2 regions of the Methylobacterium sp. WL19 genome follow, and region 1 is predicted to be linked to the other one. Evidence: predicted binding sites of a transcription regulator. Region 1 holds the regulator's gene; the other holds the start of a gene.
What was found. Region 1 encodes HrcA, which represses chaperone genes, less so after heat shock. Its sites were predicted from a motif close to GTTAGCACTCNCNNNNNGNGAGTGCTAAC; they were not measured.
Positions count from the first base shown of each region.

Region 2: a site for HrcA is predicted at 2,299-2,327, ahead of groES (co-chaperone GroES). Genes of this name have one in related genera too.

Region 1 covers NZ_VRVC01000024.1:29,290-43,669, forward strand. Annotated here, with positions in the region: gene FV220_RS07140 (MFS family transporter) at 1-493, opposite strand, end outside; gene FV220_RS26470 (hypothetical protein) at 883-1,320, shown strand; gene FV220_RS26475 (DUF1236 domain-containing protein) at 1,317-1,694, shown strand; gene hrcA (heat-inducible transcriptional repressor HrcA) at 2,106-3,203, opposite strand; gene FV220_RS07155 (glutaminase) at 3,417-4,346, shown strand; gene FV220_RS07160 (WYL domain-containing protein) at 4,376-5,080, opposite strand; gene FV220_RS07165 (glutathione S-transferase family protein) at 5,156-5,758, shown strand; gene FV220_RS07170 (glutamine synthetase beta-grasp domain-containing protein) at 5,946-6,986, opposite strand; gene FV220_RS07175 (hypothetical protein) at 7,477-7,797, shown strand; gene rph (ribonuclease PH) at 7,922-8,635, shown strand; gene rdgB (RdgB/HAM1 family non-canonical purine NTP pyrophosphatase) at 8,632-9,267, shown strand; gene hemW (radical SAM family heme chaperone HemW) at 9,382-10,560, shown strand; gene FV220_RS07195 (hypothetical protein) at 10,577-10,804, shown strand; gene FV220_RS07200 (penicillin-binding protein activator) at 10,916-12,088, opposite strand; gene rsmI (16S rRNA (cytidine(1402)-2'-O)-methyltransferase) at 12,297-13,259, shown strand; gene FV220_RS07210 (YraN family protein) at 13,246-13,638, shown strand; gene FV220_RS07215 (response regulator) at 13,678-14,067, opposite strand; gene FV220_RS07220 (glycine betaine ABC transporter substrate-binding protein) at 14,255-14,380, shown strand, end outside.
Region 2 covers NZ_VRVC01000052.1:15,157-29,536, forward strand. Annotated here, with positions in the region: gene groL (chaperonin GroEL) at 205-1,848, opposite strand; gene groES (co-chaperone GroES) at 1,943-2,230, opposite strand; gene FV220_RS12200 (magnesium transporter CorA family protein) at 2,445-3,446, shown strand; gene FV220_RS12205 (polysaccharide biosynthesis C-terminal domain-containing protein) at 3,549-4,997, shown strand; gene FV220_RS12210 (FAD-binding protein) at 5,086-6,273, shown strand; gene FV220_RS12215 (heterodisulfide reductase-related iron-sulfur binding cluster) at 6,470-7,855, shown strand; gene FV220_RS12220 (MBL fold metallo-hydrolase) at 7,947-8,921, opposite strand; gene FV220_RS12225 (helix-turn-helix domain-containing protein) at 9,008-9,775, shown strand; gene FV220_RS12230 (ribbon-helix-helix domain-containing protein) at 9,788-10,006, opposite strand; gene FV220_RS12240 (DUF4169 family protein) at 10,164-10,355, opposite strand; gene fumC (class II fumarate hydratase) at 10,367-11,791, opposite strand; gene FV220_RS12250 (cytochrome P450) at 11,930-13,324, shown strand; gene FV220_RS12255 (ClpXP protease specificity-enhancing factor SspB) at 13,640-14,284, opposite strand.

The DNA.
Region 1 (14,380 bases):
ACGAGGCGAAGAACCCGCGCTGACCCTTCAGGGCGACCTCGCTCATGTAGGTCGCGCTGGTGCCGTACTCGCCGCCCACGGACAGGCCCTGGATCATGCGCGCGAGCAGCAGCAGGGCGGGAGCCCAGTGCCCGACGCTGGCATAGGTCGGCAACACGGCGATCATCAGCGATCCGCCGCACATCATCAGCACCGAGATCATCATCGAGGTCTTGCGGCCGAGACGGTCGGCGATGCGGCCGAACAACCAGCCGCCGATGGGGCGCATGAAGAACCCCACGGCGAACACGGCCGCGGATTTCAGGAGCTGGCTGGTATCGTCACCCTCTGGGAAGAAAACCGGCGCGAAGTAGAGGGCGAAGAAGGCGTAGCAATAAAAATCGAACCACTCGACCAGGTTGCCCGACGACGAGCCGACGATGGCGAAGATGCGGCGACGGCGATCTTCCGGATCGTCGGGCCGCGAAGGATCGATCGCGATAGCATCGGACATGTGGACTCCCAGACTTCGAGCAGGACCTTCGGAGTAGGTCTCTTGGGCGGCGACGTTAAGCACCGGTCCAAGATTCACAAGGGCTTAAGCGCGGCTTTTCTACAGCGCGCTTGAAATGTCAGCCGTTCTTCGCGCCGGGACGGTTGGCTGTTCAGAGCCAAAGGATAGGCGAGCGCGCCCGTCCAATGAAAGGCGCATCATTCAAGCTTGAGCGTAGCGGTCTCCATGATGAGAGGCGTCATGTTACAAAAATGAGGAACGGTTTTGCCGGTCTTTCTGTTTCGGCTTCGCATCGGCGCCTGTCGGCGTCTGAGTTCCACATGAGAATGGACTGATCGACATGAGCAAGATCTTGCGGAGTACGATGACGGCTGCCGTTCTGGTCGTCGGTGCGGCGACTGCTTTCGCCCAAGGTGGGCCTGGAGCCGGCGGTGGAGGCGGTGCGGGCGGCGGCGCGGCAGGAGCCGGTGCGCCGGGTGGTGGCGGCGCGGGTGGTGCGGGATCGGCCGGTGGCGCCGGAATGCGTGGCGGCGGTGGCGCCGGAGCGGAACGTGGTGGAGCGGCAGGCGGTTCGGAGCGTGGCGGTTCTCCGGGGGAACGTGGTGGTCCGGCGGGCGAGCGCGGCGGAGCGGCCGGGATGGAACGGGGCGGTAGCGACCGGAATGGCCGCATGGAGCAGGGTGAACGCCCGGGTGCCGGCGGAAGGACGGACGCCGGCCGGCCAGATCGTGACGGCAAGGCCGATCGTGACGGCAAGGCTGAACGCGATGATAAGCCGGACCGGGGCGAGCGCATGGAGCGAGGCGGCAAGGCCGATCGCGACATGAAGGACGGCAAGGCGGACCGTGGCGAGCGGATGGATCGCGAGAAGGGTGATCGCGGTGACAGGGGCGGGCGTGGAGATCGAGGCGGACGAGGCGACAGTGGCGCCGTGCGTGGAGCCTATGGCCGGCTTGGTGCTCCGCAGCGGACGGAGTTTCGCCAGAACGTGCTGCGTCGCGGCATTCCACGCCTCGCCGCCGGTGCCTTCGCCCTGACGGTGGGGACCGCCATTGCTCGCAATTACACCCTTTACGACCTCCCGCCGGATATCGTTCGGATCGTGCCGGAATACGAAGACTACCGCTACGTCCTCGTCGATGATGACATCGTCATCGTCGATCCCGATACCTACGAAATCGTGGACGTCATTCGCGGCTGATCTCGGATCGGCGGTTTCCCCGAGAGGGGAGCCGCCGCAGGGCGAAGCATCTTCCTTTGTCGTCCGTAGCCGCGATGCCGGCCATAGCGATGCTGGTGCTCAACAGCCGCGACGTGATGATGCGAAAGTAAGTCCAGAGGCTCCGGATCGGTTGTCATCACCGATCCGGAGCCTCTACGTCTCAGCTTTTCCACCGATCTGTCGCTCGCTGCGAAAGGCATATCCGTAGCCAGCGAAGGTCTGTGATCCTATTTTGTCGTCTTCGTCTCTCGGTTCGTGGTTTCCGCCGCCGGCACCGCTTGGTCGTTCGGGCCTTCGGCGTGTCACAGGTTCTCAAAGGCAGAAACGGGGGGCGCCTTCGCGCGGCCCACTCGGCTCGGGCGGGCCGGCCCTCACGGTGCCTGGTTTCCCTCAGCGGCCGCCTCGATCCAGCATCCGCGAGACCACCCTGGCGGTGTAATCCACCATCGGAACGATCCGTGCGTAGTTGAGCCTGGTCGGACCGATCACGCCGACGACACCGACGATCTTCTGCGAACCGTCCCGGAACGGCGCCGCGATCATCGATGAGCCCGAGAGCGAGAACAGCTTGTTCTCCGAGCCGATGAAGATGCGGACGCCCTCGCCGCCCTCGGCGCGGGAGAGGAGTTCGATGACGTCCTTCTGCGTCTCGAGATCGTTGAACAGCAGGCGGATCCGTTCGAGATCCTCCACCGCGCGCAGGTCGTCGAGCAGGTTCGCCTGGCCGCGTACGATCAGTTGGCGTGCCTCTGACGGCCCGACCGTGGTGGCGAGACCGGCATCGACCAGCCGCTCGGTGATGACGTCGAGTTCGCGCTTCATCGCCTCGCGGCCAGCCTCGATTTCCGCTCTCAAGCCTCCGAGGGTCCGCCCCTGCAAGCGGGCATTGAGGTAGTTCGAGGCCTCCTGCAGGGCGCCCGCCGGAAGACCGGGCGGCAGGTCGAGGAGGCGGTTCTCCACCGAGCCGTCATCGGAGACGAGGACGACGAGGGCGCGGGCGGGATCGAGCCTGACGAACTCGATGTGCTTGAGATGGACGTTGCTCTTGGTGGTGACGACAACGCCCGCCCCCCGCGAAATGCCCGACAGCATCGACGAGGCTTCGGCGAGGGCGCTCTCGAAGGTGTGGCCCGAGGCGGCGGCGCGCATCTGCGCCTCGATCCGCTCCTGCTCCTCGCGGCCGACATCGCCGATCTCCAACATGGCGTCGACGAAGAAGCGCAGGCCGAGTTCCGTCGGCAGGCGCCCGGCGGAGGTGTGGGGCGCGAAGATGAGCCCGGAATGCTCCAGATCCGCCATGACGTTTCGGATCGAGGCCGGGGACAAGGCCATCGGCAGGATCCGCGCGAGGTTGCGCGACCCCACCGGTTCGCCCGTCGTGAGATAGCTCTCGACGATCTGCCGGAAGATCTCACGTGTCCGCTCATTCAGGGCCGAGAGGGCCTGAAGTTGCTGCGAGGACGAATAGGGATGCGCGCGTTCGGTCACTGGGTGTTTCCTGACCGCCGATTGTGTCCGGCCCGGAGCCCGGGCACAACCTTTACCGGTGAGGCATAGCCGCCCTGTGGTCTGCTAATCCGTTTGCCGCCCGAACGGAACGGCCTTTGCGTTGCGTCGCCGCCCTCGCGAGCCTGCTCGCCGTGGCCGGCGGGTCTGGTTGACGGACCCGCAGCTCCCGTCCGTTCGGAGGAACACGCCGCCGTGCCCGACCTCGACACCGTCGTCAAAGAGATCGCCGAGGAGATGGCGGACAGGCCGGACCGGGGGGAGGTCGCCACATACATACCGGAACTCGCCCGGGTCGACCCGAAGGCGTTCGGTCTCGTCGTCATCGATGCGGACGGTCACGTGGCGGCGGGAGGCGACAGCGACACGCCGTTCTCGATCCAGAGCATCTCGAAGGTTTTCACCCTCACCCTGGCACTCGGCATGGCCGGCGACCGTCTCTGGCGCCGGGTGGGACGCGAGCCCTCGGGCAGCCCCTTCAACTCCATCGTCCAGCTGGAGCGCGAGCGCGGCATTCCGCGCAATCCCTTCATCAATGCCGGCGCCATCGCGGTCACCGACGTGATCCTGTCGGGCCATCAGCCGAGGGAGGCCCTGGGCGAGATCCTGCGTTTCATGCAGTTCCTGGCGCAGGATCCCACGATCATCATCGACGAGGCGGTGGCGGCCTCGGAGCTGCGCACGGGCTTTCGCAACATCGCGCTCGCCAACTACATGAAATCCTTCGGCGTTCTCGACAATCCGGTGGATTTTACCCTCGGCGTCTATTTTCACCACTGCGCCATCGCCATGTCATGCCGGCAGCTCGCCAACGCCACCCGTTTCCTGGCGCATTCCGGGCGCAACCCGCTGACCGGTTATTCCGTGGTCTCGGCTGAGCGAGCCCGGCGTATCAATGCGGTGATGCTCACCTGCGGTCACTACGACGGCTCGGGTGAGTTCGCGTATCGGGTCGGCCTGCCGGGCAAGAGCGGAGTCGGCGGCGGGATCATCGCCGTGGCACCGGAAAAGGCTTCGATCGCGGTCTGGTCGCCGGGCCTCGACGCATCCGGCAATTCCCATCTTGGCCGGATCGCCCTGGAACAGCTGACCAAGCGCCTCGGCTGGTCGATCTTCGGCGCTTGATCGCGCTCGCCCGGGCGCCTTTCCGGTCCTCAGCTCTCCGGCGCGTCCGCGGCCTTTCTCTTCAACACAGCGAGGTAGTCCCGCAGGAGCCCCACGCGTTTCGGCCGGAAGCTTGCGCCCGCGAGTTCGGCAGCGGCGATCCGGTCCACTCTGAACATCCGGTGCGCCTCGCGCAGACAGCACCAAGTGAGGACCACCAGCTTGCGGTCGAGATAGACGATCGCAAGCGGCCCGATCGTTCGTTCCGTGATCCGCGCCTCACCGTCCGCGTAGCGGATCGTCACCGCCTCTTCGCGCCAGCACCCTTCGCGGATCACCGCCGTGGCGGGGGAGGGGGCGAAGCGCTCCTCGGAGCGCCGGACCTGCGAGACCGCGTGGAGCAGGTGCTGTTGGCCGGTATCGGGGAGGGTCGCCGCCACCTTGGCGAGCACTGCGGCGGCGGCCCTCGCCAGCGCCGGATCCCCCATGTGCCGGACCTCGGACAAGCCGAGCACCAGCGCTTCGATCTCGATTCGATCGAAGATCTGCGGCGGCAGAGCCCCGTCCTCGATCAGTCGGTAGCCGTAGCCGCGCTCACCCTCGATATGGGCGCCGGCTGCGCGAAGGCTATCGATGTCGCGGTAGAGCGAGCGGAGGGAGACGCCCGTCTCCTCCGCCAGCCGGGCCGCCGTCACCGGCGCAGGCAGCATGCGCAGAGCCTGAAGCAGTCGGAAGAGGCGGTCCGTGCGAGCCAAAGTTCAACTGACGCAGAGTGGCAGTAGCGCTCGCTTAAAAGCATCGGTGTCGACCCCGCCAACACGAGTACCCCGATGCTGACCCTCTTTCATTCGCCCAAAAGCCGCTCGACCCGCATCATCGCGTTGCTGCACGAGCTCGGCGCCCTCGACGAGGTGTCGGTGGAAATCGTCGCCATCGCGCGCCAGGACGGCTCCGGCCAGTGCGATCCCAGCAATCCCCATCCCGAGGGAAAGGTGCCGCTCCTCGTTCATGACGGCGTAACGATCTGGGAGAGCAGCGCGATCATGCTCTACCTCGCCGACCTCTACCCGAAAGCTGGCCTGACTATCCCGCCGGGTCATCCGCAGCGGGGGGCCTATCTCAGCTGGTTCGCGTGGTATTCGGGTGTGGTCGAGCCGGTCATGCTGCTGGAAGCGATCGGGCTCACGCATCCCGCCATCGCTTCGACTTTTCGCGGGAGTGTGGAGGTGCGACAGCGGCTCGCTGCAGCACTCGCCAAGGGGCCCTATCTCTTCGGCGAGCGCTTCACGGCGGCGGACCTACTGCTTCACTCGCCTTATGCCTGGTTCGGCAAACCGGGCGATCCGGTCCTCGATGCGTGGGTCGAGCGCTGCATGGCCCGTCCTGGGGCGGCTTTCGCCACGGAGTTCGACCTCCTACACCCACTGAAATGAGCGGTCTCAGCAGGGCACTCCATCTCAGCATGGGTGAAGCGCGGCGGTTCTGAGCTAATGCCTCGACTATCGTCCGCGCAGCGTCGATATCGGGCATTGTGCCTAAAAAAAAGTCATTCGGCTCATGAAGCAGTCATGGAGAATGAAAATCGCCACGGCGCCGAGCAGCGCCGTGGCGGATGTCGTGTCAGGCTGCTGCCTTCGCTTCCTCGGAAGTCGGAACCGAGGCGACGGTCTTCAGGATCTGCGAAGCGATCTGGTAGGGGTCCCCCTGGCTGTTAGGACGGCGGTCTTCCAGATAGCCCTTGTACTCATTGTTGACGAAGCTATGCGGCACGCGGATCGAGGCGCCGCGATCGGCGATGCCGTAGCTGAACTGGTCGATCGCCGCAGTCTCGTGCTTGCCGGTCAGACGCATGTGGTTGTCCGGGCCGTAGACGGCGATGTGGTCGTCCAGGTTCTCCTTGAACGCCGCCATGAGCGCCTCGAAATAGGCTTTGCCGCCCACCGTGCGGAGGTGCTCCGTCGAGAAGTTGGCGTGCATGCCCGAGCCGTTCCAATCGGTCGCACCGAGTGGCTTGCAATGGTATTCAATGTCGATCTCATACTTTTCGCACAGGCGCTGCAGGATGTAGCGGGCGACCCACATCTCGTCGGCGGCCTTCTTGGAGCCCTTGCCGAAGATCTGGAACTCCCACTGGCCCTTCGCCACCTCGGCGTTGATGCCCTCGTGGTTGATGCCGGCGTCCAGGCACAGGTCCAGGTGCTCTTCGACGATCTTGCGGGCGATTGAGCCGACTTCCTTGTAGCCGACGCCGCAGTAATACGGGCCCTGGGGGGCCGGGTAGCCGCTGGCGGGGAAGCCGAGCGGACGACCGTCCTTGTAGAAGAAATACTCCTGCTCGAAGCCGAACCAGGCGCCGTCGTCGTCGAGGATCGTGGCGCGCTTGTTGGAGGCATGCGGCGTCACGCCGTCCGGCATCATCACTTCGCACATCACCAGCACGCCGTTCTTGCGTGTGCTGTCGGGGAAGTGGCGCACGGGCTTGAGCATGCAGTCGGAGCTGCCGCCCTCGGCCTGCATCGTCGAGCTGCCGTCGAAGCCCCAAAGCGGAAGCTGCTCGAGGGTCGGGAAGCCGTCGAATTCCTTGATCTGGGTCTTGCCACGCAGGTTCGGCACCGGCGTGTATCCGTCGAGCCATAGATACTCGAGCTTATATTTCGTCATTTCGAGCCTCTCGTCCCTCAAGCGATCCGACGGCCGGGTCTCCCCCTCACATCGTTCGCGGCCGTTCGTAGCCGGAATCGCCGCTAGCATAACGTGTGCCAGCCATGGTCGTGGGGCGAGGTGCCATCGACGGCGGGATCCGGCCGCAACGAGGCGGACCCTTTACTCACATGGATAGAGAATCCTTCTCGCGGGAATGTTTCTGCCTACCGTGTAGGCACCCCTAAATGGGCATCCGGGAAGTGCTCGAGCGAATGCTCATATTCTGTTCGCCATCGTTGCCTTGCCCATTTGCTTAGCAAGCGACGACGCAGCGTGGTCGTGTGGCTAGGAACATTGTCCGGTGGAAGCGCGCCTTCTGCTTAATCCCTAAACAAAAAATATAAATTCGGAGCAGCGCATGCTGCCTTTCCAGGCGAGCACGCGTTCCATCGCATCCGCACCAATACGGTCGGCGATACGAGTAACTCACGGAACGGAGTCCGTCCTGATGAAGAACCCAACCCTGTCCGCCATGGCGAAGACCCTCGCCATCGTGGTCGCCCTGGTGGGCGCGATGATCCTCGGTACTCCGCGCGGCGCCCAAGCCGCACCGATGGCGGTGTCCAGCGAAGTCGCCGGCTCGGTCAACGTGGCCGCCACGCAGGTCCAGTACGGTGGTGGTCACTGGCGCCATCACGGCCGGCATCATCGCCGTCACTTCGGTCACCATCGCGGTCGCCACTTCGGCCATCACTACGGCCGTCGCTTCGGCCACCACCACCATCACCGCCGTTTCGGTCATCATCATCGTCGCCACTACCGCTACTGAGGCGTGAGTTGGGGGCGCGTCCCCGTGGGCGCGCTCCTCTCCATTCTGGCCGCGCTTGCCGGTGGACAAACCGGGGCTTAAGAGCCCGGACGATCAATCCGGAACTCGACCAAGGAGAGTGCCCATGCGGCCCTCGAAGCGCGCGAACGACGAACTGCGCACCGTCACCCTGGAGCGCGCCGTCGCCCGCTATGCCGAGGGTTCCTGCCTCGTCACCTTCGGCCAGACGAAAGTGCTCTGCACGGCCTCCCTCGAAGAACGCGGCCCGCCATGGCTGCGCGGCTCCGGCAAGGGTTGGGTCACCGCCGAGTATTCCATGCTCCCCCGAGCAACCCACGAGCGCACTCGCCGCGAGGTGAATTCCGGCAAGCCCTCCGGGCGGACGCAGGAGATTCAACGGCTGATCGGCCGCTCGCTCCGTGCCGTCACCAATCTTCCCGCCATCGGCGAGCGACAGATCACCGTGGATTGCGATGTGATTCAGGCGGATGGCGGTACCCGCACCGCTGCGATTACCGGAGCCTGGATTGCCCTGCACGATTGTTTCACCTGGATGCGCGGGCGCTCCATCATCTCGGTCGACCCCCTGCGCGAGCATGTCGCCGCGATTTCCTGCGGCATCTACAAGGGCACCCCGGTGCTCGACCTCGAATACGCGGAGGATTCGGCCGCCGAGACCGATGCGAATTTCGTCATGACCGGCTCCGGCGGCCTCGTGGAGGTGCAGGGCACCGCCGAGGGCAAGCCCTTTTCAGAGGCCGAACTCATCGAATTGCTGCGGCTGGCCCGTGGCGGAGTCGAGCAGCTCGTTTCCCTTCAGAAGCAGGCGATCGCATGAGCGAGCCGCGCATTCTCACAGGGCGGGTGGTCATCGCCACCCACAATCCCGGCAAGCTCGTGGAGATGCGCGAGCTGCTGGCGCCGTTCGGCGTGGAGGCCGTCTCGGCGGGCGAACTCGGTCTGCCCGAGCCCGATGAGACCGGTACGATGTTCTCCGAGAATGCGGCGATCAAGGCCGTTGCCGCCGCCCAGGCCTCGGGCTTGCCCGCTTTCGCCGACGATTCCGGCCTCTGCGTCAATGCCCTCGACGGTGCACCCGGCCTGTTCTCCGCCCGCTGGGCTGGTCCGAACAAGGACTTCTCCGGCGCCATGGCCCGCATTGCGGCCGAACTCGACAAGCGTGGCGCCGCGACCCGCCGAGCTCACTTCGTCTCTGCCCTCGTCATCGCCTGGCCGGATGGCCATACCGAAACGTTCGAGGGTCGGGTGTTCGGCGATCTCGTGGAGCCGCGCGGCTCACAGGGCTTCGGCTACGACCCGATGTTCTTGCCGGACGGCTACGATCGCACCTTCGGCGAGATCTCCTCGGAGGAGAAGCATGGCGTCGACTGGCAGAGCGGGAACGCCCTGTCGCACCGCGCCCGCGCGTTCGTGCTTCTGGCCGCGAGCTGCCTGCGTCGGCCCGGCTGAACGGGCGGGCGAGCTTCTTTACGCCTCACCTCGGCCGCATGCGGAGGTGAGGCGGTCACCTTGGATCGTCCCGGCACCATTGCCAAAATCCCCAGCCGCGCGCACATCCGCCCGATGACCGATCGTTCAGGCCCGGACCACCCGACCCGCGATGCCGGGTTCGGCGTCTATGTCCATTGGCCCTTCTGTGCCTCGAAGTGCCCCTATTGCGACTTCAACAGCCATGTCCGCCATGCACCAGTGGATGAGGGTCGTTTCCTCTCTGCGTTTCGGGCCGAGATCGCCAATGTGGCGGCGCGAATTCCGGGCCGCACCGTGTCGAGCATCTTCCTCGGCGGCGGCACCCCGTCATTGATGCAGCCGAGCACCGTCGCGGGGTTGCTCGAGGCCATCGACGATGCCTGGGGCGCGGCGCCCGATATCGAGGTGACGCTGGAAGCGAACCCGACCAGCGTCGAGGCCGGCCGTTTTCGCGGTTATCGGGCCGCCGGAGTGAACCGCGTTTCCCTCGGGGTCCAGGCCATGGACGACGCCTCCCTGAAGGCCCTCGGGCGGCTCCACACGGCCGCAGAGGCGATGGCGGCGGTCGAGACGGCAGCCGCGCATTTCCAGCGCTACTCCTTCGATCTCATCTATGCGCGGCCGAACCAGAGCGCGTCCGCCTGGCGTGCCGAGCTCAGGGAGGCCATCGCCAGGGCGGCCGAGCACCTGTCGCTCTATCAACTGACCATCGAGCCGGGGACGCCGTTCTTCGGACTTCACGCCGCCGGCAAGCTCGTCCCACCGGACAACGATATGGCGAGAGCGCTCTACGACGTGACGCAGGAGGTCTGTGACGCGGCCGGGCTCTCTTCCTACGAGATTTCCAACCATTCCCGCCCCGGTGCGCAATCGCGGCACAACCTGCTGTACTGGCGTTATGGCGAATATGCCGGCATCGGTCCCGGCGCGCATGGCCGGCTGGTGACCGGCGAAGGGCGAATCGGTACGGTCACCGAACGGGCTCCGGAAGCCTGGCTCGCCCGGGTCGAGCGCGACGGCCACGGCATCGTCGAGACCGAAACCCTCTCGGCCGCAGACCAGGGCGACGAGTTCCTGATGATGGGCCTGCGTTTGAGGGAGGGCGTCGATCCGGGCCGCTATGCGATGCTCAAGGGTCGCCCCCTCGATCCGGTCCGGGTCGAGGCCCTGATCGGCGATGGGCTCGTCGCCCGTCTGGACGGAGGCCGTATCGCCGCGACCCCGCGCGGTGCGCCGGTTCTGAACGCGGTGGTGGCGGAACTCGCTGCCTGATGCCGGAGCGCCGGCCATGACCGCGTCGGTCGTCGCCCTCGTGCTCGTCGCGGCCTTCCTCCACGCCGCCTGGAACATATTACTGCGTGGCGGCACGGACCGGCTCTGGTCGATGAGCGTGATGAACCTCGCCGTCGGCGGGCTCGGCCTCGCGGGCCTCATCGCATTCGGCCTGCCGAACCTGTCGAGCTGGCCCTACGCGGCGGCCTCCTCCACATCGCCTAAAACGCTCTGCTGCCGGTGACCGATCGCAGGGGCGATCTCGGCCAGACCTAGCCGATCGCCTGGGGTTCATCGCCGGCCATGGTCGCCCTCCATGCAGCCCTCATCGGCCACACCTGACGCGCACGGCGGATCATGTGCCGGAGGGGCCGAGCGTGCGCGGTGCCGGGCTGACGATGGTCGGTGCGCCGCTACGGATCTCGTAGATGGCCAGTGCCCTGTCGCTCAACCCCTCCGGCCGGAAGCGGAAGGTGCCGTCGATCCCAGAGAAGCCTGCCTGCGTCGTCAGGGTGACGTCGGCGAAGCGCTGCGAACCGTACTGCCGCGTCAGCGCCGCCATGAGCGAGACGGCGTCATAGGCCAACGTCGCCACGCGTGGTGGCACGGAGCCGAAACGCGCCTGATAACGCTGCGAGAAACCGTTGAACCCATTGGCATCCGCCGCTGCGAACCAGCCGCCCTGCAGGGCGGGGAGGGCAAAGACGCGTGGATCGTTCCACACCGCCGTGCCAATGGGTTTGACCCGGCCGGGAGAAAACCCCGCCGTGGTGAGCGCGGGTGCGACGACGGCCAAGCCCTCCGGGCTTTCCGGCAGGAACAGGGCATCGGCCTGGGCGCCGGGACCGTTGATCAGGCCGGCGAGGCGCGAGATGGCGGGGGCGGGCGCGCCGGGCGCGTAGCGCTCGATTCCCACCAGGCGGGCGCCCTTCCTCGCCACCGCCTCGCGGAACTGCGCCTCCACGGCATTGCCGTAGCTGCTCTCGGGGATCAGAGCGGCGAAGGAGCGGCGTCCGGCCGCGACCGCTTCGTCGACCACGCGGTCCACCTCGGCCTGCGGCAGGAAGCTGAGAAGATAGACGCTGCGCGCCGCGACGCTCGCATCGGTGGAAAAGGCGATGATCGGCTTGCCGGCCCCACGCGTGACCCCCGCCGCCGCCTGGACATTGGCCGCGAAAAGCGGTCCGAGCACCAGCTCGGCGCCCTCGGCGAGGGCGGCCTGGGCCGCTTCGCGCGCGCCATCCGGCGAGCCGCGGTCATCCTTCACCAGGATCTGCAGGTCGGGCTTCTGGAAATCCTCCACGGCGAGTTCTGCGGCATTGCGCAGAGCCGCGCCGACTGCCGAACCCGGACCGGAGAGGGGCAGGATGAGAGCGATCTTCACCGACCCGGTGCCGATCTTCGTTGCACCCAATGACGTCGCCTGCGGATCGCCCGCGGCGGCCATATCCGGGTTAGGCGCGGCTTTCGTGGCGCGCGGGCCGCCATCGGGGCCGCCAATGCAGCCGCCAAGCCCCCCGACAAGCATGAGGATCGCCGCGGCCCTTGCCCAACCGACCGTGGCGGGACCGTGGCCCCTTGCAAGGCTTTTCCCCATTGCACGGTACTCCCCGTCGCTCATCTGCATCGCCCGCCCGATCCGCGCAGGGTTAAAGCCTGGACGACAAAAGTAAATGTGCCGACACCCCCGGCGCGGGCATTCCTCCGGCCCGTGTCCCCGTGGCAAAGTCCGCCTCATGACTCAGAGAATCGACAATCGGACGCGCCGCTCCAGGGTAGTGCACGATCCGGCCAAGCCCGTCTCCACCTTCACCGCTTTCGGCCTTGCGGCGGAGGCCGAACCGCTCGACCCCGGACTGCACGTGGTGGCGACCCCGATCGGCAACCTCAAGGACGTCTCGTTCCGTGCGCTGGCGACCTTGGCGGCGGCCGATACCGTGCTCGCCGAAGACACCCGCGTCACCCGCACCCTCCTGATGCATTACGGCATCACGACGCCGCTCGTCGCCTATCACGAGCATTCGAACGCGGCGGTGCGTGAGCGTATGATCGCACGGATGCAGAACGGCGAGGCCTTGGCCCTGGTCTCGGATGCCGGAACGCCGTTGGTTTCCGACCCCGGTTTCAAGCTCGTCCAGGCTGCGATCAAGGCGGGCATTGCGGTGACGCCTATCCCCGGTCCATCCGCGGTGATGACCGCCATCGTCGCGGCGGGCCTGCCCACCGACCGCTTCTTTTTCGAAGGCTTCCTGCCGCAGAAATCCGGTGCCCGGCGCAATCGCCTTGCGGCGCTCGGGCAGATCCCCGGAACGCTGGTCCTGTTCGAATCACCCCACCGCCTGCCCGAGATGCTGGTGGATGCCGCCGCGATCCTCGGAGGGAGCCGGCCCGCGGCAGTCGCCCGCGAACTCACCAAGCTCTACGAGACGATCCGGCGTGGCACCCTCGCGACCCTGGCCGAGACCTTCACCGAGGAGGGGGCTCCCAAGGGCGAGGTGGTGGTGGTGATCGGGACCAACCCGGAAGAACCGCCGGAGGAGGAGGTCGAGGCCGGTCTCGATGCGGCGATCGAAGCGGCGCTGTCGCGCCACTCGATCAAGGATGCCGCCGCCCTCGTGGCCGATGCCACCGGTCAGCCCCGTCGCGTGGTCTATGCCCGCGCCCTCGTCCTCGCCCGGCGCACCGATGCCGACGTCTAAGCTCGTCGACGCCAAAGAGCGGCGGCGCGCCACCTACCTGCGCGGCCATTCGGGCGAGACCCTCGCGCTCCTCGCCATGATGATGAAGGGGTATCGCCCACTCGCCCGGCGCTTCAGCGCGAGCGGCGGGGAGATCGATCTGATCCTGCGCCGGGGCGACACGATCGCTTTCGTGGAGGTGAAGGCGAGGGCCACCCTCGACGCGGCCCGGACCGCCATCAATGCGAAGAAGCGCGCCCGTTTTTCGCGCGCGGTGCGCGCTTGGATCGCGCGCAATCCGCGCTATGGGTCGATGACGCTGCGTGCGGATGCTGTCTTCGTGGCACCGCGCACTTGGCCGCGCCACCTGCCCGATGCCTTCGCGATCGAGGGCATGTGAGGCGGCGCGACGGCCGTACCGCACATCGAAGGTCGCCGCTTACTTCCTCGCTGCGGCGAGGGCGGCGATCAGCGTGCGCTTGAGATCGGCCTGGCTGAACGGCTTCTGGACCACGGGACGGTCGCGGAACGGCTCGCGAATTCCCGCGCCGCCATACCCCGTCGAGAAAACGATGGGCAGGTTGCGTTCCGTGATCGCCTCGGCCACCGGATAGATGGGTTCGCCAGCGACGTTCACGTCGAGGATGGCGACCTCGAAGGTCTCGCTCCGTGCCATTTCCAGGGCCGTCGCGAGACGAGCCGCGGGCCCGACGACGGTGCACCCGAAATCGAGCAGCATGTCTTCGAGCAGCATGGAAATGGCGGCTTCGTCCTCCACCACCAGAACCCTGGCGCCGTCGAGGAGAGTGTCGTTCTGTTCAGCACTCACGCTGGGGATTCTTCCCTTCGATTCGTTCCGGCCTGGAACGGTGCCGTCATCCAGAGCCTTACAGGCTTGCCATCCGTGAGGTTGGCGAGAATGACGTTTAGCGCCTGCGGCAACGGTCGAGCCGTCGCCCGTTCCGCTTGGCGTGTCAAGGCGCAGAAAGTGGCCGCGGAGGTTCAGGATCGGGTTAATGTTATCGGACGATACATTTTCACGCAGATCGGCGGGACCTGTTGCGCCCGGAGCGACGAACCGGCGCGGCGCCCTGGCACTCCTTGTCAGCTGGGCCGTCGCCGCCGGCACGTCCACGCGGGCG
Region 2 (14,380 bases), on a different contig from region 1:
CACCCCCACTCCTAACCTCTCCCCACAAGGGGGAGAGGGACGCGGTCTGCTTCGACAACGTAGCTGTATGAAAATCCAGTAGCCCGATCGCGGACACTCGACATGTCCCGCCCACAACGAAAAAAGGGCCGTCTTGCGACGACCCTTTCCGCCCTCGCGGCCAAAACCGCGAGAGCATCCGTTCCGATGGAGAGCGTGGACTTCTTAGAAGTCCATGCCGCCCATGCCGCCGCCGCCCGGCATCTGGGGAGCGCCGCCGTCCTTCTTGGGAGCATCGGCGATCATGGCCTCGGTGGTGACGAGGAGGCCGGCGATGGAGGAAGCGTCCTGCAGAGCGGTGCGCACGACCTTGGCCGGGTCGACGATGCCGGCCTGGATCATGTCGACATACTCTTCGGTCTGGGCGTTGAAGCCGTAGGTGATCGAAGAGGTGTTGTCGGTGATCTTGCCGACCACGATCGAGCCTTCGACGCCCGAGTTGGCGGCGATCTGGCGGATCGGGGCCTCGAGAGCCTTCAGCACGATCTTGATGCCGGCCTGGACGTCCGGATTGTCGCTCTGGAGAGCGCGGACGGCCTCACGGGCACGCAGGAGAGCGGTGCCGCCGCCGGGGACGATACCCTCTTCCACCGCAGCGCGGGTGGCGTTGAGCGCGTCGTCGACGCGGTCCTTCTTCTCCTTGACCTCGACCTCGGTCGCGCCGCCGACGCGGATGACCGCGACGCCGCCGGCGAGCTTGGCCAGGCGCTCCTGGAGCTTCTCACGGTCGTAGTCCGAGGTGGTCTCCTCGATCTGCGCCTTGATCTGGCCGACGCGGGCTTCGATGTCCGCCTTCTCGCCGAGACCGTCGATGATCGTGGTGGTCTCCTTCTCGATGCGGATGCGCTTGGCGCGGCCGAGCATCGGGAGGGTGACGTTCTCGAGCTTGATGCCGAGGTCCTCGGCGATCATCTGACCCTGGGTCAGGATCGCGATGTCCTCGAGCATGGCCTTGCGGCGATCGCCGAAGCCCGGAGCCTTGACGGCAGCGACCTTGAGGCCACCGCGCAGCTTGTTCACGACGAGCGTGGCGAGAGCCTCACCCTCGATGTCCTCGGCGATGATGACGAGCGGCTTGCCGGTCTGCACCACGGCCTCGAGAACCGGCAGCATCGCCTGGAGCGACGAGAGCTTCTTCTCGTGGATGAGGATGTAGGGGTCCTCGAGCTCGGCGACCATCTTCTCCGCGTTCGTGATGAAGTACGGGGAGAGGTAGCCGCGGTCGAACTGCATGCCCTCGACGACGTCAAGCTCGGTCTCGGCGGTCTTGGCCTCCTCGACGGTGATGACACCCTCGTTGCCGACCTTCTGCATGGCATGGGCGATCATCTCGCCGATTTCCTTGTCGCCATTGGCCGAGATGGTGCCGACCTGGGCGACTTCCTCGGACGAGGCGACCTTCTTGGCGCGGCTCGTGATGTCCTTCACGGCGGCGGTGGTGGCGAGGTCGATGCCGCGCTTCAGGTCCATCGGGTTCATGCCGGCGGCGACGTACTTGGCGCCTTCACGGACGATGGCCTGGGCCAGGACGGTGGCGGTGGTGGTGCCGTCGCCCGCGATGTCGTTGGTCTTCGAGGCCACTTCGCGCACCATCTGGGCGCCCATATTCTCGAACTTGTCGGAGAGCTCGATCTCCTTGGCGACGGTGACGCCGTCCTTGGTGATGCGCGGAGCGCCGAAGCTCTTCTCGATGACGACGTTGCGACCCTTGGGGCCGAGCGTGACCTTCACTGCATCGGCGAGAATGTCGACGCCGCGGAGCATCTTCTCGCGGGCATCGGAGCCGAAGCGTACTTCTTTCGCTGCCATGTTCAAATCCTCATGAGGTTCGAAGCCCTGAGGCGCTCATCGAAGTGCGCGCTCGAAGGGCTTGGATGGGAAGAAGGAAGAGAGCCGGGTCGCTTTAGGCGACGACGCCCATGATGTCGGATTCCTTCATGATCAGGAGGTCCTGACCGTCGATCTTGACTTCGGTGCCGGACCACTTGCCGAACAGGACGCGGTCACCGGCCTTGACGTCGAGCGGGTTCACCCGGCCGGCCTCGTCACGGGCGCCAGGGCCGACGGCGACGATCTCGCCCTCTTGCGGCTTCTCCTTGGCGGTATCGGGGATGATGATGCCCCCCTTGGTCTTCTCTTCGCCTTCGATACGGCGGACGACGACACGGTCGTGCAGCGGACGGAACTTCATGAGCTGCCCTCTTGCTTCAAATTCATGGATGGCGTTGATGCGGCCGAAGGGCTCGCCCAACCCAGGCTGTTAGCACTCCCGAGCGAAGAGTGCCAAAGCAAGGGCGGAGGTAGGCTCAAGCCCCTTGCGAGTCAAGACGCGGACGACGCGTCATGCCGCGTTTGCGCAGCATGTTCTGCTCTCCGGTCGCTGACAGACGGATGACAATCACCCCATGATCAGTCTTCAGGGACCGCAGGGCGCGGTCGAGCATTCCGGCGCAGCCAATGGCGGCGGCGTGCCGAGCCACGCGATCTGGATCGATCTGAACGATCCGAGCACCGAGGAAGCGGAGCATATCGAGGCCGCCACAGGCTTGCGCGTCCCCTCGCGAAAAGCCCTGAGCGAGGTCGAGAATTCCAGCCGGCTGCGGCGGCTCAAGAACGGGCTCTCGCTCTCCACCCCGATGATCACCTTCGACAAGGTGGATTCGCAGCTGACCCCGCTCGGCTTCGTCCTGACCCGGGACCGGCTCATCACGGTCAGGTTCAACGAGCTGCGCGCCTTCGAGGAGGTCAAGAAGCGCATCGGCGACGGCGACGGCGATTGCCAGACCGGCACCGAGATCTTCCTGCTCCTGGTGGAGGAGCTGGTGGACAGCCTCGCCGACGCCCTGGAGGAGATGGGCGCCGATCTCGACGCGCTCTCCACCCGGATCTTCGATTTCGACGTGAGGGCAGGGGGTGTCGCCGGCGATTCCGGCAAGACCCCGCGCCGCCGCGATCTCGCGCTGCGCCGCATCCTCCGCAGCGTCGGCCGGCGGGGCAAGGCGCTCGGCAAGATCCGCTCGAGCCTGCTCGGCCTCGAGCGCATCCTCCCGTTCGTCGCCGGTGAGTGCGAGCACCTCCTCGGCGCTACGGAGATGCCGCGCTTCGAGACCCTGCGGCGGGATATCGCCTCCCTCGACGAGTTCGAGATCCGGCTTTCGGAGAACGTGCAGTTCCTCCTCGACGCCACCCTGGGCCTCATCAACATCGAGCAGAACAACACCTTCCGCGTGCTCACCGTGGTCTCGGTGGTGGGCGTTCCGCCGACCCTCATCGCCTCCATGTACGGCATGAACTTCAAGCACATGCCGGAACTCGACTGGGTCTACGGCTATCCCTATGGTCTGTCGCTGATCGTCATCAGCGCGATCATCCCGGTCGTCTTCTTCAAGCTGCGCGGCTGGTTCTGACGCGGGGGCGGCCCGGCCGGCTCGGGATTTAGGGAATTCTTTTCGGGCCGGCGCGCAAGGATCGGGAGCAGAGCCGGGCCTCCGGCGACCAGAGTCGACCGCATGGCCGTGATCGCCGCCTTCATCCTGAATGCCGGGCTCAATTTCTGCCTCGGCCTGCTCCTCGCCAAGCTGATGGGGCCGGCGGATTTCGGCCTGTTCGGCCTCGCGACCACGGGCGCCGTGGTCCTCAACACCCTCGTCTTCGAATGGCTTCGGCTCTCGGCCACCCGGTTCTATTCCAACCGCGTCCGGCAGGAGGAACCCTGGATCCGTCATGGGCTCGACCGCGCCTACGCCGTCCTCGCCCTCGTCCTGCTGGTCGCCTCCGCCCTGTGCGCGGTGGTCGGCGCGACGGTGGAGATGGATGTGCAGGGGCGCTTCGCCATCGCGGCGGGGGCGGGGCTGGCCGCCTTCGGCATCGGCCTGTTCGATTATCACGCGGCCCTGACGCGGGCACGCTTCGACGGCGGCCTCTACCTGAAGCTGACCATCGTCAAGAACGGCCTCGCCTTCCTGCTCATGGCGGGGGCGGCCTGGCTGTTTCCCCAGCCGGTCTGGGTGCTCGTCGCCTGCGGGCTCAGCCAGTTCCTGCCCGTCCTCGTGCTGCGCAGGCCCCTGCTCGATCCGAAGGTGCCCATCGTCCGCGTGCGCATGGGCGAGACCTGGCGGCTGTTTCGCGCCTACGGGCTGCCGCTCATCGCCGCGAACGCGATCTACCAGATCACGCCGTTCCTCAACCGCAGCGCCATCGCCATGTGGTTCGGACTGGCGGAGGCCGGGTATTTCGCCCTGGCCGCCGATGTCGCCACCCGCAGCCTCAGCATGATCGGCACGGCCCTCGACCTCATCCTGTTCCAGCTCGCCGTGCGGGTGGACGAGCACGAGGGCCACGTGGCGGCCGAAGCCCAGATCGGCCGCAACGCGGGCATCGTGGTGGCCCTGATGGTGCCCTGCGCCGGCGGGCTCTGGGCCGTGCTTCCGGCGATCCAGGGGCTCATCGTGCCGGAGGCGTATCGCGGACCCTTCGCCCTCTACGCACTGATCCTCATTCCCGGCCTGCTCTGCGGCACGCTGCTCAATTTCGGCCTCAACCCGATCTTCCAGATCCGCCGCAAGACGGTGCCGGTCATCGCCGCCGCCATCGTCGGCCTCGCCGTGAACGCCGTCTGCCTGCTCGTCCTGCCCACGCATTTCGGGGCGCCCGGCATCGCCATGGCGCAGAGCGCCGGCCTCGTCGCCTCGACCCTGTGGCTGGCGGTCCGCGCTCTTGCCGGACCGCAGCGCCTGCGCATCGACTGGTGGGACGTCTTTGCCGCCTGCACCGCCACCCTGGCGATGATGGCCTGCCTCGCGCCGTTCCGGCACATGGACCCGGCCATGGCCCTCGCCATCTCCCTGCCCCTCGGCGTGCTGGTCTACGTCCTGCTCGTGGCGCTGTTCGACATCGCCGGCCTGCGCAGCCTCGCCGCCGCGTATCTGCGGCAGCGCACCGTCACCCCGACCGCCTGAGACAGGAGCGCCGCTTGAAAGGGGGGCACCGCTTCCCGCATATGGTTCGGCAAAGGATGCCGGCGAGCATCACAACGGGCGGGAAACGATGCGGACATACGAGCCTCAGGACGAAGGCGAGGCGCAAGCCATCGTCGCCGATGCGGCCGGCCGCGCCGAGCCGATGCGCCTCGTTGGCGGGGGCACCAAGGCCGCCATCGGCCGCCCTGCGCAGGACGAATCGACCCTCTCCTCCCTGAAACTCTCCGGCGTCACCCTCTACGAACCGGCCGAGATGGTGGTCGCCGCCCGCGCCGGCACTCCCCTCGCGCAGGTGCAGGCCCTGCTGGCGGAACGCGGCCAGATGCTGCCCTTCGAGCCGATGGACCACCGCATCCTGATGGGCTCGGGCGGCGAGCCCACCTTCGGCGCGGTGGCGGCCACCAACAATGCGGGACCGCGCCGGATCAATGCGGGCGCGGCCCGCGACAGCCTGATCGGCGTCCGCTTCGTCAACGGGCGCGGCGAGGCCATCAAGTCCGGCGGGCGGGTGATGAAGAACGTCACCGGCCTCGACCTCGTCAAGCTCATGGCCGGCTCATGGGGCACCCTCGGCCTCCTCACCGAGGTGACCTTCAAGGTGCTGCCGGTGCAGGAACGGACGGCGACCCTGGCCTTTTCCGGCCTGGACGACGCCACGGCGGTGGCGGCCCTCAGCGCCGCCCTCGGATCGCCGTTCGAACTCACCGGCGCCGCTCACCTGCCGAGCGGCCTCGACGGGCCGAGCCCCCGCACCCTGATGCGCCTGGAGGGCTTTTCGGACTCCCTCGATTATCGCCTCGGCGAGTTGCGCAAGCTCCTGCGGCGCTTCGGCGAGCCGGAGATCATCGAGGACGGGATCGGCGCCGTCCTGTGGGCCGCGATCCGCGACGTGATCCCGCTGACGGAACCGCGCGCGGCCGCCGTGTGGCGGATCTCGACCGCGCCGACCAAAGGACCCGCCGTCACCGCCGCCATCGCGGCGCAGCGCCAGGCGCGCTGGTTCTACGATTGGGGCGGCGGCCTCGTCTGGCTCGCCACTTCTTCCGAGGGCGATGCCGGCGCCGAGACCATCCGCAACGTCCTGCGCTCCACCGGAGGCCACGCCACCCTGGTGCGGGCGCCGGACGCGGTCCGCGCGGCCACCGCCGTCTTCGAGCCCCTGTCCGATCCCCTGCTGCGGATGACGGCCGGGATCAAGGCGGCCCACGATCCAAAGGGGGTGTTCAACCCCGGCCGGATGTATGCGGGGATCTGAACGTCCCGCGGCGAGCGCTCGTGGGGAGCGCTTTCGACGGTCTGCGCCATCCGCGTCGTCGGGGTGCGGCAGGCTGCCGCTTAGAGCCGTTCCAAGCCTCGGCTTCCGCCCGAATTCCCTCTAAGCTGCGGGAAACAGCGCCGGGCGGCGGAAGATCGCCGGGCGGGCTGACGTATCGGGACCCCGAGGAAACGCCGTGCAGACCAATTTCAGCCTGACGCAGCTTGCCGAGCCGGCGATGGCGGCGTCCGAGAAGATCCTGCGGACCTGCGTGCATTGCGGGTTCTGCACCGCCACCTGCCCGACCTATCTCCTCCTCGGCGACGAACTCGATTCCCCGCGCGGTCGCATCTACCTGATCAAGGACATGCTGGAGGGCGGCAAGCCGGCGACACCGGAGGTGGTCAAGCATGTCGACCGCTGCCTGTCCTGCCTGTCCTGCATGACGACCTGTCCGTCCGGCGTGCATTACATGCACCTCGTGGATCACGCCCGCACGCATATCGAGGAGACCTATCGCCGGCCATTGAGCGACAGGCTCCTGCGCAGCGTGCTCGCCTTCGTGCTGCCCTATCCGAACCGCTTCCGCCTGGCGCTCCTGGCCGCCAAGATCGGCTCGCCGTTCCGGCCCCTCGTCGCGCAGTTGCCCCGTGTCGGCAACCGTCTCGCGGCGATGCTCGACCTCGCCCCCGCGCTCCTGCCCAACCGCACCGTCAACGACCGGCCCGGCACCTTCCCCGCCGACAACCGCGCGCGGGAAGCCAGCGCCCTGCTCCAGGGCGAGGCCGCGCCCGCCCGCGCCGGACGGGTCGCCCTCCTGCGCGGCTGCGCCCAGAGCGTGTTGCGGCCGGATTTCAACGAGGCGGCGGTCCGGCTTCTCACCCGCCACGGCGTCGAGGTGGTCCAGGCGAAGGGGGAGGGGTGCTGCGGCGCGCTCACCCACCATATGGGCAAGTCCGAGACCTCCCACGCCCAGGCCAAGCGCACCATCGATGCCTGGATCGCCGAGATGGACGGCGACGGCCTCGACGCGATCATCGTCACGGCCTCGGGCTGCGGCACGACGATCAAGGATTACGGCTTCATGTTCCGCGACGACCCGGCCTATGCGGACAAGGCGGCGCGGGTCTCGGCCCTCGCCAAGGACGTCACCGAATACGTCGCCAGCCTCGGCCTGATGCCGCCCCTGTTCGAGAGCGACCTCGTGGTCGCCTACCATTCCGCCTGTTCGATGCAGCACGGCCAGGGCATCCGCACCGAGCCGAAGAACCTGCTCAAGAAGGCCGGCTTCACCGTGAAGGACGTGCCCGAGGGCCATATCTGCTGCGGCTCGGCCGGCACCTACAACATCCTCCAGCCGGAGATCGCCGGGCGCCTGCGCGACCGGAAGGTGGCCAATATCGAGCGCATGCGCCCCGATCTCATCGCCACCGGCAATATCGGCTGCGCCACGCAGATCGGGAACGGCACGCGCATCCCCATCGTGCACACGGTGGAACTGCTGGATTGGGCGACGGGCGGGCCGAAGCCGGCGGTGCTCGAGGGATTGGGCGGGACGCGGGTGCTGGAGGCGGCGGAGTAGGCCCGAAGTGGCGCCTACACCTCCGCATTTCACCTAGACCTGCGCATGTCCTGTCGACGGGTCGGATCGGCAGCGGACGGGAAGAGGGGGGTCAGGGAGTTCCGGACTCGCTCACCGGAATCCAGCGATAGCCCGTTCCTCGCGCTTCGACATGGCCGAGCGACGGGAACGCCGTGTGATAGCCCGCCACCAGCAGCCTTTCGGTGGCGGCCATCGCGTAGATCGCCCGACGGGTCGCGATGCCCTGATCCTTGTCGAGATCGAACAACGCGTGCCATTCGGGGTGAATCAGGGATGCCACCTCATGATGGGCGCAATCGCCCCACACGAGCATCCGTTGCCCCTCGCTCTCGCAATGGAAGGCAAGGTGCCCCGGCGTGTGCCCGAAGGCGGCCACCACGTCGATGCCGGGCGCGACCGTGTCGCCGGGTCCGACGAAGCGGATGCGTTCGCGCAGCGGGACGAGGTGGCTGCGCACCACCGCTGCCGATCGGTAGGTGTTGCTGTCCGCCGGCGCCGACAGGCGCTCCTCCGCGGTCCAGAAGCGGTATTCCGCCTCTCCCACGACGTAGGCCGCGTTGGGAAATTGCGGAACACCGCCGTCCAGGAGGCCGCCGATATGATCCGTATGGCAATGCGTGATCACCACGAGGTCGATCGTCTCCGGCGCAATTCCGGCGCGCCGTAGCGCCTGACCCAGCCGCCCTCCCGCCGGCCTGGGGATGAAGCCGACCTCGCCGTTTCCGGTATCGAAGAGGATGCGCTGTGTGCCGGTCTCGATCAGCGTCGGGGTGAAGCCCGGCGTGAAGCGGTCCGGGGCAAGCCGGTTCTCCCGCATCAGCGCTTGCACCTCCTCTCTCGGGCGGTCCTCGCCGACGATCGGCCATGGCCCGTCGATGGTCTCGTCCGCATCGAGCAAGGTGGTGATGGTGAAGGCGCCGAGCCGGATGCGCCGCGACGCCGACGCCTCGGCCAGGGCGGCCGCACCGGCCAGGGCCGGCCTCGCGCCGGAAAGAGCGAGGCCCGCGAGGGCGCCCGTGACAAGGCGGCGGCTCAATGTGATCATCGTCGCAGGATCTCCGGCTGACCCCGCCGCGCCGGTGGACCGCGAGGCGGGGATGACCGGCCTAGCGCGTGGGGAGGGGACACCGCTTGAACGAACGTGCTGCCCCCGCCCTCGGCCCCCTTTGGCACGTCGAGGGCGGGCATACCTTCTTTGCCGGACCGCTCGCCTACAACGCCAGCCACCAGCATGGTGCGCCGGTCTATCTGGCGGGCCTGTATGGCCCTTTCCGCATCCGGTTCAGGCCCGGTCCGTGGATCGCCTGCCGCACGGCCTTCGTCCCGGCCGGGATGCGGCACGAACTCGATTGCGCCGGCGACCCCCTGGCCGTGCTCTATCTCGAGCCGGAGGCCGGAGCGCAGGCTCTCCTGGGCCTGATCGCCGCCGGCGAGGACATCGGCGGCGCACGCGTCGCCATGCGGGGTGAGATCGAGCCCTTGCGTGCGCTCTACGAATGCCCGCGCGCCACGGTCTGGGCCGGGCAGGCCATCGCCGATCTCGCCGGTTTCGCAGTGCGCCGGAACGGACCGACGCTCGATGGGCGCATCGCCCGGATCATGGCCGACCTCGGCACCTGCCAGGACACGGGCATGTCGGCACCGCGCCTCGCGGCCTCCGTCGGGCTGTCATCCTCGCGGATGCAGCACCTGTTCACCCGCGAGGTCGGAGTTCCCTTCCGGCGCTATCGCTCGTGGCTGCGCATGCGGCGGGCGATCGACGCCGTCATTCGGGGTGAAACCTTCACGGTCGCCGCCCACGAGGCGGCCTTCGCCGACCAAGCCCATTTCGCCAACGCCTTCCGCGAGACGTTCGGAGCGCCCGCCTCGGCGAGCCTCGTCGGTATCCGGCGTCCATAGACGCCCACGGCTTCAGTTCGGCCGGCGCACTTCGGCCAGCACGAACACCCGGATCGCCGAGGACAGGTTCTGCGCGCCCCGCGCTGCGTCGATCTCGCCGATCAGCACCTGAACCGACTGCTCGCGGGCGGCGGCGATCTCGCGCAGCGCCTCCCAGAACGGCGTCTCCAACGACACGCTGGTCCGGTGGCCGGCGATCATCACCGAGCGTTTGGTGGTGCCGGTGGTCATCGGGCGCGCAACCCTCCCCCCTCTGCGGGGGAGGGTGCCTGCGGAGCAGGCGGGAGAGGGGGCGACCTCTCCGGAGATGGCGCTCCCCTCTCCCGACCCTCGCTCACGCGAGGGCCACCCTCCCCCGCAGAGGGGGGAGGGGGAACCGTTGCGCTTGTCACCCGTCCGAATCCGGTCCCACGAGCTTGTGGCCCTCGTGGCGCGAGAACTCGATGGCCTTCTTGGCCTCGGCCAGGGTCTTGGCCTTCTTCGGCAGGCCGAAGGCGATGCGGTTGTCCTCCGCCTTCGCCTCCTTCTCGGCCCGCGCCTTGCCCTTGCGGACCGAGCGCAGGTTGATGATCTCGGCCATGAGCTTCCCCGTCAGTCGACGCTCGGTGCCAGCATGGTCTCGGGGCGCACGACGCGGTCGAACTCCTCCTCCGTGACGTAGCCGAGGCGCAGGGCCTCTTCCTTCAGGGTGGTGCCGCGCTTGTGCGCGGTCTTGGCGATCTCGGCGGCTTTGTCGTAGCCGATGGAGGGAGCGAGCGCCGTCACCAGCATGAGCGAGCGGCTCATCAGGTCGGCGATCTTGTCCTCGTTGGCCTTGATGCCGACGACGCAATTGTCGGCGAAGCTCACGGCCGCATCGGCGAGGATGCGGATCGATTGCAGCACCGCGTTGGCGATGACCGGCTTGAACACGTTGAGCTCGAAATTACCCTGGGAGCCGGCGAAGCTCACCGTGGTGCCGTTCCCGATCACCTGGGCGCAGACCATGGTCAGGGCCTCGCACTGCGTCGGGTTGACCTTGCCCGGCATGATCGACGAGCCCGGCTCGTTCTCCGGCAGGGAGAGTTCGCCGAGGCCCGAGCGCGGGCCGGAGCCGAGGAAGCGGATGTCCTGGGCGATCTTGAACAGGCCCGCCGCCAGGGCCGACAGCGCGCCTTGCGTGAAGACGAGGGCGTCGTGGGTGGCCAGCGCCTCGAACTTGTTGGCGGCCGAGGTGAAGGGCAGGCCGGTCAGCTCGGCGACCTTGGCCGCGAACTTCTCCGCGAATTCCGGATGGGCATTGAGGCCGGTGCCGACCGCCGTGCCGCCCTGCGCGAGAGCAAGCACGCCCGGAAGCGTCGCCTTCACCCGCTCGGTGCCCAACGCCACCTGCGCGACATAGCCGGAAAATTCCTGGCCGAGGGAGACGGGCGTCGCGTCCTGCAAATGGGTGCGCCCGATCTTGACGATGTCGGCGAACGCCTCGGACTTCGCCTGGAGCGCGTCGTGCAGGTGCTTCAGGGAGGGCAGCAGCCGGTCGTTGATCTCGCGCGAGACCGCGATGTGCATCGCCGTGGGGAACACGTCGTTGGAGGATTGGCCGCGATTCACGTGGTCGTTGGGGTGGACCGGCGACTTGCCGCCGCGCTTTCCGCCGAGCAGCTCGTTGGCCAGGCTCGCGATGACCTCGTTGGCGTTCATGTTCGACTGGGTGCCCGAGCCCGTCTGCCAGACCACGAGGGGGAATTCCTGGTCGTGCTCGCCCGACACCACCTCGGCGGCGGAGGCGGCGACGGCCTGGGCCACCTTCGGGTCGAGGGCGCCGAGATCCTGGTTCACCAGGGCGGCGGCCTGCTTCACCATCCCGAGGGCATGGACGAGGGGGGCCGGCATCTTCTCGGTGCCGATCTTGAAGTTCTGGATCGAGCGCTGGGTCTGCGCGCCCCAGTAGCGATGGGCCGGAACCTCGATGGGGCCGAACGTGTCGGACTCGGTCCGGGTGGCGGACGTTTCGGTGGGGCTTTCGAGCGGCGACATCGTGGCCTCTTAGATGGCGGGGTATGCGGCCCTACTTAAACGGTGCGGCCGAAAACCGCGATGGTGCTTTCTTTCAAAGGCGTCACAGGACCGTGCCGGAGTCAGGCACGTTCCGGGACGAAGCGAGGACGATTGCCGATGCCGTTGGACGCCGCGACCCTGGAGCCCGACGCCCTCCCGCGCTTCCGCCCCGTCGTCCCGCGCCCCCGGCGCGAACAGCCGGGGTTGCTCGCCTTCCTCAAGGCGGTGCGCGCCAACCCGATCACCACCTGGCTCGACGAGCATTTCGTGGAGCCCGTGGTGGCGCGCGAAGGCGCGATGGGCCGCGTCACCGTGGTCAGCGACCCGGCCCTGATCCGCTACCTGTTCGTGGAGAACGCCGCCAATTACCGCAAGGACGACCTGCAGCGCCGGGTGCTCGCGCCGGGTCTCGGCAACGGCCTCCTCACGGCGGAGGGCGAGGAGTGGAAGCTGCAGCGGCGCACCCTGGCGCCGATCTTCTCGGCCCGCCACGTCCTCGGCTTCGCCGCCCCCATGAACGAGGCGGGCGCGCGAATCGGCCGCCGCCTCGCCCGGCGCGACGCCACCACCGTGGACGTGCCCCTGGAAATGACCCGCGTCACCCTCGACGTGCTGGAGCGGACGATCTTCACCGAGGGCCTGTCCAGCGACCCTGATGCGCTGGGCCGCGCCATCACCCGGTTCCTCGAATCGGTCGGGCCGGTGGACCCGATGGACGTGTTCGGCGTGCCGGCCTTCGTGCCGCGCATCGGCCGGCTCCGGGCGCGTCCGGCGATCCGCTTCTTCGAGGAGGTGGTGAACGCCCTCATCGCGCGCCGGCGCACGCAGCTCGACGCCGGAACGGCCCCCTCCGACCTGCTGACCCTGCTGCTTCAGGCGCAGGACCCGGAAACCGGCAAGGGCCTCAGCGATCTGGAGGTCAAAGCCAACATCGTCACCTTCATCGCCGCCGGCCACGAAACCACGGCGAACGCGCTCACCTGGGCGCTCTATTGCCTGTCGCAGGATCACGAGGCCCGTGCCCGCGTCGAGCGCGAGGTGGATGCGGTGCAGGGCGACGGGTTCGATGCCGACGCGCTCCCCTTCACCAAGGCGGTGATGGAAGAGACGATGCGGCTGTTCCCGCCGGTGCCGTTCCTGAGCCGTCAGGCCATCGCGGAGGATCGGATCGGCCGGATCAAGATCCCCAAGGGCTCGCTCATCATGGTGGCGCCCTACGTGCTCCACCGCCACCGCACCCTGTGGGACGATCCCGAGGCGTTCATGCCGGAGCGCTTCCTGCCGGAGAACCGGGCCACCGTTCAGCGCTTCTCCTATCTGCCGTTCGGCGCAGGCCCCCGCGTCTGCATCGGCCAGAGCTTCTCGCTGCAGGAGGCAGTGATCGTGCTGGCGCACATCGCCCGCGCCGCGCGCTTCTCGCTGTCACCCGACCACGCCCCCGTCACGCCGCTCCAGCGGGTGACGCTGCGGCCGGAACATGGCTTGCGGATGCAGGTGGAGCGGCGGGGCTGAGAACCGCTGCGGCGGGTCGCGGATCACCGTCCGCTGCGCTCTGCAAATGTCCGAGAGAGGGGGGCGAGGTCTCACGACCGCGCTCGCGCAGACTCAGCGTAACCAACGTCCCTTCCCTAGATGGCTACGACACTCACCAATTCGCGCGTCCCCTCTCCTGGAAGGAGAGGGAGCACGTCGCGCCTTAGGCCGAACCCTATTGAATAACGGGAACAGCCGTCGAGCAAATGTGTGAATCCAGTAGCCCCGGACGGGTGGAGCGAGGCACAGCCCGATTCGTCGGGCATCGCGAAAAGCAGCGAAGCGACTTTAATCTCAGCTCTTCTTCCGGAAAGCGTCGAGGCTGACGACTTCGGCACCAGCTTCGCCGCCGTCGGGCTTCTTGGCCGCGGGGCGCGCCGCCTTGCCGTCGGGACCGTCCTCGGTCTTGTCGAGGTTCTGGCTCGCGCCCTGCGCGGGGAGGAGCTTGGGCACGCTGGCGCCGATCGCCGAGACGGCGTTGCCCTTCGGCATGATCTCGCTCGGCTCGGAGGCCGCGCCCCGCGTGGCGTTCTTCGTGCCGTGAGGTTGCGGCGCATCGTCCTGCGCGTCCTCGTCCGCCGCCTCGTTCAGGTCGAACTTGAGGCCGAACTGGACCGAGGGGTCGAAGAACCCGCTCAAGGCGTCGAAGGGCACGAGCAGGCGCTCGGGAACCCCGGAGAAGGACAGGCCGACCTCGAAGGAATGCTCGGTGACGCCGAGATCCCAGAACTGATGCTGGAGGACGATGGTCATGTCCTGGGGGTACTTTTCCCGCAGGCGCTGCGACATCCGCACCCCCGGCGCCTCCGTCCGGAACGACACGTAGAAATGGTGCTCGCCGGCGAGACCTTCGCGGGCCGCGTCGGTCAGCACCTTGCGCACGACGCCGCGCAGGGCATCCTGAACCAGGAGGTCGTAACGGATGAGATCGTCTGCCATCGCTTGTCGCTTTGCCCGGTACCTGCCGGAATGTCGCGCCGACGGCGCACCGGGTCGGTGAATTGACGTGAAGGCTTGCCGGACTCGGGCGCCGGT